2 regions of the Achromobacter seleniivolatilans genome follow, and region 2 is predicted to be linked to the other one. Evidence: riboswitches for the same ligand, from Rfam matches in the RefSeq annotation. Region 2 holds a riboswitch; the other holds the start of a gene.
What was found. A riboswitch is a leader RNA that binds a small molecule or an ion and turns the genes downstream of it on or off. The one in region 2 is predicted to bind manganese.
Positions count from the first base shown of each region.

Region 1: another riboswitch for manganese. It lies ahead of mntP (manganese efflux pump MntP); the one in region 2 lies ahead of RAS12_RS17090 (sodium:calcium antiporter).

Region 1 covers NZ_CP132976.1:2,558,055-2,561,462, reverse strand. The annotation lists gene RAS12_RS11345 (hypothetical protein) at 1-462, shown strand, start outside; gene RAS12_RS11340 (alpha/beta fold hydrolase) at 464-1,285, shown strand; gene RAS12_RS11335 (hypothetical protein) at 1,296-1,700, opposite strand; yybP-ykoY riboswitch at 1,798-1,976, shown strand; gene mntP (manganese efflux pump MntP) at 1,981-2,544, shown strand; gene RAS12_RS11325 (acetoacetate decarboxylase) at 2,686-3,408, shown strand, end outside.
Region 2 covers NZ_CP132976.1:3,792,107-3,795,514, reverse strand. The annotation lists gene RAS12_RS17095 (aminopeptidase P N-terminal domain-containing protein) at 1-1,335, opposite strand, end outside; yybP-ykoY riboswitch at 1,449-1,613, shown strand; gene RAS12_RS17090 (sodium:calcium antiporter) at 1,693-2,697, shown strand; gene RAS12_RS17085 (hypothetical protein) at 3,160-3,408, shown strand, end outside.

The sequences.
Region 1 (3,408 bases), 1.2 Mb from region 2:
CTGTTGAGCGTGACGGGCAACATTCCCATCTTGATTTACTTTTCCATGCCGAATTCGCTGAGTCCTGTTCGGAATCCGACTGGCGAGGCGCTGTTTTTTGCCCTGGTTATAGCGGCGCTGCTGGTTTTATGGATACCGGTGATGGTTTTGTGCCGCGCGATGGCACTAAGCCTGGTCAATGTGGCGGTGTCGGGACAGTACGGCTTGCGGACGCTACGCGAAAAAATCCGCTTCGGCCGTTGGCCGCTGTTGGTGGCGTTATTTTTCCTGATTGCTTCGGCTGGCGCCACGGCGGCAGCGATCCCCAGGGCGCAATATCACCTATCAGTTTCGTCCGTTGCATTCAGCGCGGGGGGTATCGTTGTTTGCGTCGCGCTGCTTGTTGTCGTGGTGGCGATGTCTGCGGTGGCGTATCGAGAGTCACGCGTTAATGGGTCGGTCGGGGCGTCGGGCGCGAATTAACATGTTTGCTGATCATCAGATTGCGTCCGGCTGCGTCACATTGGCCGCCGAAGTTGCAGGCGATGGCGACCCCGTTGTGTTCTTGCATGCGGCGATTTGTGATCGCCGGATGTGGCGGCCGCAGCTGGAGAGTTTGGGGGCGGTGTGTAAGGCCATTGCTTACGACCGGCGCGGGTTTGGCAAGACGCAGGCTGCGCCTGAAGACCATTCGGCGGTGGCAGATCTGATGGCGGTCATAAACGCTTTATCGGACGGCAAGCGCGCAATACTTGTCGGGTGTTCCCAAGGGGCGCGAGTCGCGCTGGATGCGGCTCTCATGCATCCGGCACGGGTTCGCGGGCTGGTACTGATCGCCCCGACAGTGGCGGGTGCGCCTGAAGCCGTTTATACGCCCGCCATCAAGCCCATGATGACCGTGTTGAAGGACGCCGAATCTGCCAGGGATCTGGATCGGGTGAATAGTCTGAAAGCTCGTCTTTTTCTGGACGGTCCTTTGGCACCCGAGGGGCGCGTCGCGGGGGCAGCTCGGATGCAGTTTTTGGATATGCATGGCGGGGTGCTGCGGTCGCCGCCAGCGGGCAAGAGCGTAGATGACATACCCGCTTTCAGCCGATTGGGCGAGATTGCCATGCCGTCGCTAGTGCTGTGGGGGGAGTTTGATTTCCCCCACATCCAAGACCGGGCCCGGCAGACCGCGGCGTTGATGGGCGGGATCGGTCAGCAAGTGGCAGATACCGCCCATTTGCCCAGCATCGATCGTCCGGCAGCGATCACGGGCCTGCTTCAAGCGTTTGTTGAGCGCTGCACTGACAGCACCCAATAGGCAGTGTCGGCTATCGACGGTCTTTACGTTTAGCTGCGTCCGCGCGGCGCGGAGCGGAGGGCAGGGGATTGCCGACATGGCTGGCCAGCCAGTGTTCGATTTTGTCGTCCCGGCGGGCGGCCCAGTCCTTGCCTAGTTCCAGTACCAGCATGTTGCGGGTGTCGCCATAGTCTTGGCCGGGTTCCTTTTGGAACATTTCACGCCAGATGTCCGAGGCAACCAAATCCGTCGTGAGCAGGACGCCGATTCCCTTGGCGTCGATCCACAGAGGTGCTGCGCGTTCATCCACGTGTTTTTTCAGGTTTTCGAGCAGCTTTTGCGCCAGCGAGGCGTTGTCTTTCGAAGCCGCGATCAAGACCAGATATTGCCGGTGGTCGCTGGACGGTTCGTCCGAATCGCCAAATGGGTTTTCCATGGTGGGTTCCTTTCTGGTTAGCGTTTATGCGAGGCGGTTCGCCCTGTCACCGGACAGGTTACCCGACCAGGCCCGCAAGCATTGCATTTGGTACACTTCAGCCATCTTTGGGGAGTAGCCTTCCTGCAGCCTTGGTTGCAGGGGTTCGCGTCAACATTCTTGACCTTTCGGTCATGGCGCAACGGCCGTTTCGGCTTGGCGAGACCACGGACTATTCCATAGCCTTGTCCGGGCGATATGGAAAAGTCTGTGTGTATCGCCCGGACGGAGTACTCCGACAGTGAATCCCCTCTCGACCCTCATTCTGGCCTTTGCCATGTCGACCGATGCGTTCGCCGCCGCGGTGGGCAAAGGCGCTTCCCTGCATAAGCCCCGTTGGTCCGAAGCCCTGCGCACAGGGCTCATTTTTGGCGTCATCGAAGCGATCACTCCCCTGATCGGCTGGGGACTGGGCTCCGTCGCGGCTCAGTACGTTGCGGAATGGGACCACTGGATTGCGTTCTGTATGCTCTGTGTCCTGGGCGGCATGATGATCCGTAACGGACTGTCTACCGACCAGGAAGAAGCCCCGCCGGTGGTCCGCCATTCCTTTTGGCTGCTGGCGGCTACGGGCTTTGCTACCAGCATTGACGCGATGGCGGTTGGCGTCAGCCTGGCTTTCATCGACAACAATATCCTGATTACAGCGGCAGCAATTGGTCTGGCGACCATGCTGATGGTCACGATTGGCGTGATGGTCGGCCGGTTGATTGGAAGCATTGCGGGCAAGCGCGCGGAAGTGCTGGGCGGGATTGCGCTGATCGGCATCGGCGCGACGATTCTGTACGAACATCTGTCTGCCTGATGACGCTGGGGCGGGGGCAATGGAACTTGCCTCTGCCCCGACTGCATTGCCCTTCCGGTTTGTGTCACAGAGTTTCGTGCTAAGTTTGCCAAGGTTCCCCGAGCGATCTTCACGACCCTTGAGGTCAGGAGTGCCGTAGACATGGATATCAGCACCATTCGTCAGCAGGCGTTTGCCATGCCGTTCACGAATCCCGCCTTTCCGCGAGGGCCGTACCGGTTCGTCAATCGGGAATTCTTCATCATCAGTTACCGGACCGACCCCGCCCGGTTGCGAGAGGTCGTGCCCGAACCGCTGCAAATCACCTCGCCCATCGTCAATTTCGAATTCATACGGATGCCGGATTCGACGGGGTTTGGCGACTACACCGAAAGCGGGCAGGTCATTCCGGTCACGTTGGATGGCGTGGCGGGCAATTACACGCACGCGATGTATTTGAATGATCACCCGCCGATTGCGGGCGGGCGTGAACTGTGGGGTTTTCCTAAAAAATTGGCCAACCCCAGTTTGCAGGTGCATACCGATACGCTGGTTGGTGAATTGGACTACGGTCCGGTGCGGATCGCGACCGCTACCATGGGCTATAAGCACCATGCCTTGGACTCGGAAGAAATACGCAAGGGCATGGCGACGGCGCCAAATTTTCTGTTGAAGATCATCCCGCATGTGGACGGCAGCGTCCGCATTTGCGAGCTGGTGCGGTTTTATCTGCAAGATGTCACCGTCCACGGCGCTTGGAGCGGTCCATCCAGCCTGGCGCTGTTTCCCCATGCGTTGGCCCCTGTTGCGGACTTGCCGGTCCTTGAAGTGATTGGGGCGCGCCACATCGTGGCAAACCTGACGCTGGCGTTGGGAGAAGTGGTG
Region 2 (3,408 bases):
CATCAGGGCCTCGATTTCGCTGGCCTGTACCGGAACGCCCCGCGTGATCAGCTCGCAGCCTTCATCCGTGACCAGCGCGTCGTCCTCGGTCCGGATGCCTATGTTCCAGTAAGCCTCAGGCACGTCGTCCGCGGGCCGCACATAAATGCCGGGTTCGATGGTCAGCATCATTCCCCGTTCCAATTTGCGCCACGGCCGGTCGACGCCGTTGGCAGGGCCGGGCTGGCGATAGTCGCCCACATCGTGCACGTCCAACCCCAGCCAATGACCGGTGCGGTGCATGTAGAAGCGGCTGTAGTCACCGGATTCCAGTACGCCGTCCAACGAACCCTTCAATAATTTCAAGTCCAGCATGCCTTGCGCCAGCACGCGCAGCGCGGCTTCGTGGCCGTCGTTGAATCCGCGGCCGGGCGCGGTGGCTTGCGCCGCCGCTTCTTGCGCCGCGACGGTCAGGTCGTACAGCGCACGCTGCGGCCCGCTGTAGCGGCCGTTGACGGGAAAGGTCCGCGTGATGTCGCTGGCGTAGCTGTCGACTTCGCAACCTGCGTCAATCAGGACCAGATCGCCATCGCGCAGCACGGCCTCGCCTGCCGGGTAGTGCAACACACAGGCATTGGCGCCTGCGGCCACAATGCTGTTGTAGGCGACCGCTTGCGCGCCGTGGCGGCGGAATTCGTACAGCAGCTCGGCCTCAAGCTCGTACTCGTGCATGCCCGCGCGGGCCACTCGCATGGCGCGCGCATGGGCGCCGGCGGAAATCTTCGCTGCGCGGCGCATCGCGGCAATCTCCGCCGCGTCTTTGATAAGCCGCATATCCGCCAGCAGCGGGCGTATGTCCTGTTGGCGCGTAGGCGGCGCATGGCCTGCACGGCTGGCGTCCCGCGCTGCTGCCAGCCAGCGGTGCAGCCGGCCGTCGGTGCGCTTGTCGCCGGCCAAGGGGGCGTAAAGCGTAGGGTGGTCCATCATCAGCGCGGGCATCAATTCATCCAGCGCATCGATCGGGTGGGCGTCGTCAAAGCCGAAATATTCGGCAGCCGCCTCCGGGCCGAAGCGCTTGCCTTCCCAGATTTCGTGTTCGATATGGCGTGGCCGGCAGAAAAGCAGCGCGCGGTCGGTGGCGCCGGCGATCAGCACCAGCCATGCCCCGGGCTCGGTAAATCCAGTCAAGTAGAAGAAATCGCTGTCGTGCCGGTACGGATATTCCGCATCGCGATTGCGGATGGCTTCCTGAGCGGTGGGCAGGATGGCAATGCCGCCGCCATCGGCGCGCATGCGATCCATCAGGCGTTGCCGGCGTGCGGCAAAGGGGGCAATGTCGGCGGGAGGCAGGCTCATGGCGGGCTGGGGGCATAACCCCGCGAAAGATAGGGATGCTGGCTACTTTACCCTGCTACTTCCCGGAAACAACAGCCTGCGGGATTCATTGGACGGTAATGGAAGCGCTGCTACAATCGCGGCTCTGTCATTGGGGAGTAGCCATCCTTTGCCCCCAAAGGAGTTAGCGTCAACAGACTTGGTGGTTCGGGGCCGCGTAGCGGTTTTCAGAACTCCATGGCGCTAACGGTTTCCATGCAAGCGGCCCGCCCGCCGCATGGATCAGCCAGGCGAGACCTTTGGCCGCATTGCGTTCACCCTAGCCGGGCGAGCCGTGATGTCGCGCCAATTGGTTTCTGCTCGTCCGGCTGCGTCTATATGTTTCTCACCCTGTTTCTGTTTTTCCTGTCCGCGGCAGTGATTTACTTCGCCTGCGAATTCTTCGTCAACGGCGTTGAATGGGTCGGGCATCGCTTCCATTTGGGCGCCACCGCCACCGGCACCGTGCTCGCCGCGTTTGGCACGGCATTGCCAGAAAGCGCAGTGACCTTCATGGCGGTCTTCTTTGGCGAGACCCCTGAACAGAAAGACATTGGCGTGGGGGCGGCCATGGGCGGCCCCTTGGTATTGGCGACGCTGGCTTACGCGGTAGTGGGCCTGGCGCTCTGGCGCGCTCGCCGCGGTCAAACCACTTCAGCCAACTGTATTAACGCGGACCAGCGCCGGCTGGCCCGCGACCAAGCCTGGTTCATGGGCATCTTCGTCTTCAAGGTGGGTCTAGGGCTGCTGGCCTTTGCCTGGAAACCCTGGCTGGGCATTCTGTTCCTGGCCACCTATGGCCTGTACGTCAAGCGCGAACTGAGCAATGACGAGGAAGCGACGGACAGCGAAGATCTGGAGCCGCTCAAACTGCGCCCGCGGGACGGCAATCCATCCATGTTCTGGGCGGCCACGCAGACGATTCTGGCGCTGGTTGTGATCGCGGGCGCCTCGCACGTGTTCGTGAATCAGATCGAAGTGCTGGGCGTAGCCATGGGAGCCTCGCCCCACGTTGCCGCGCTGTTGTTGGCGCCGGTGGCGACTGAGCTGCCCGAAATCATGAATGCGCTGATTTGGGTGCGCCAGGGCAAAGAGCGCTTGGCGCTGGCCAATATTTCTGGCGCGATGATGATCCAGGCCACCATCCCCAGTGCTCTGGGAATCTTCATGACGCCCTGGCTGCTGGATGCGCCCCTGCTGGCGGCCGGTCTGATCACGATGTTGTCGATCGGCCTGTTGTGGTTGCGTTTCCGCCAGTCGGTCATGAGCGTGCCCGCCTTGTCGGCGGTCGGTGGACTGTATGCCTTGTTCGCGGCGTACCTGGGCTGGCATTTCTACGCCTGATGTCCAGGCAGTCGTAGCGTGATGCCGCAAGACCCGAGGGTCTTGCGGCTTTTTACCTACATATTGTGTGGTGTTTGCCGATTTAAATCGAAAGGCACCTTGTTCATCAGTAGAAACCCGCGTACACTTCGCCCGTTATCCATCCCAGGAGCAGTCTTCGTGAATACCGATTCCGGCGAAAGTAGTCGATCTTGCATCGACATCGCTGTCTGACAGGAACACGCAGAGCTCCATCTGCCGCATCCTGTCATACAGGTTGCGGCATATCCCAAGCCCCGGACTTACCTCCAGGCAATAGCGCAGGCCTTCGGCCTGCCGGGACATCCCCCAACATAATCCGCCAGAACCGCCGCTAGCCGCAGCGTCAGCGTTCGTGCACGTTTTGTGTCCGCCCGCCATGCGCCGCGCCGGCGTGCGCGCGTACTCGTGATTACGCTCCCCATTCTTGCAATGGAGGTCGTTATGCGTTTCTTCGACTTGTTCCTACGCCGCGCCGGCGTGGACCGCGCCACCGCTATGGGCCGCCGCCGCGGCACCTCGCGTTTGACGGTCATTTGCCCGCGCGACGAATTGGGAGCCTTGCGCAAGCAGATCTGTCTGGACTTCGGCGCCGCTGGCCTGGATGTCTCGCAAGTACAGATCGACCAAGGTCAAGACCCGAGCATGGCGTCGGCTTGCATCACCGTCAATTGCCCCCCGGAACTGCGGGCC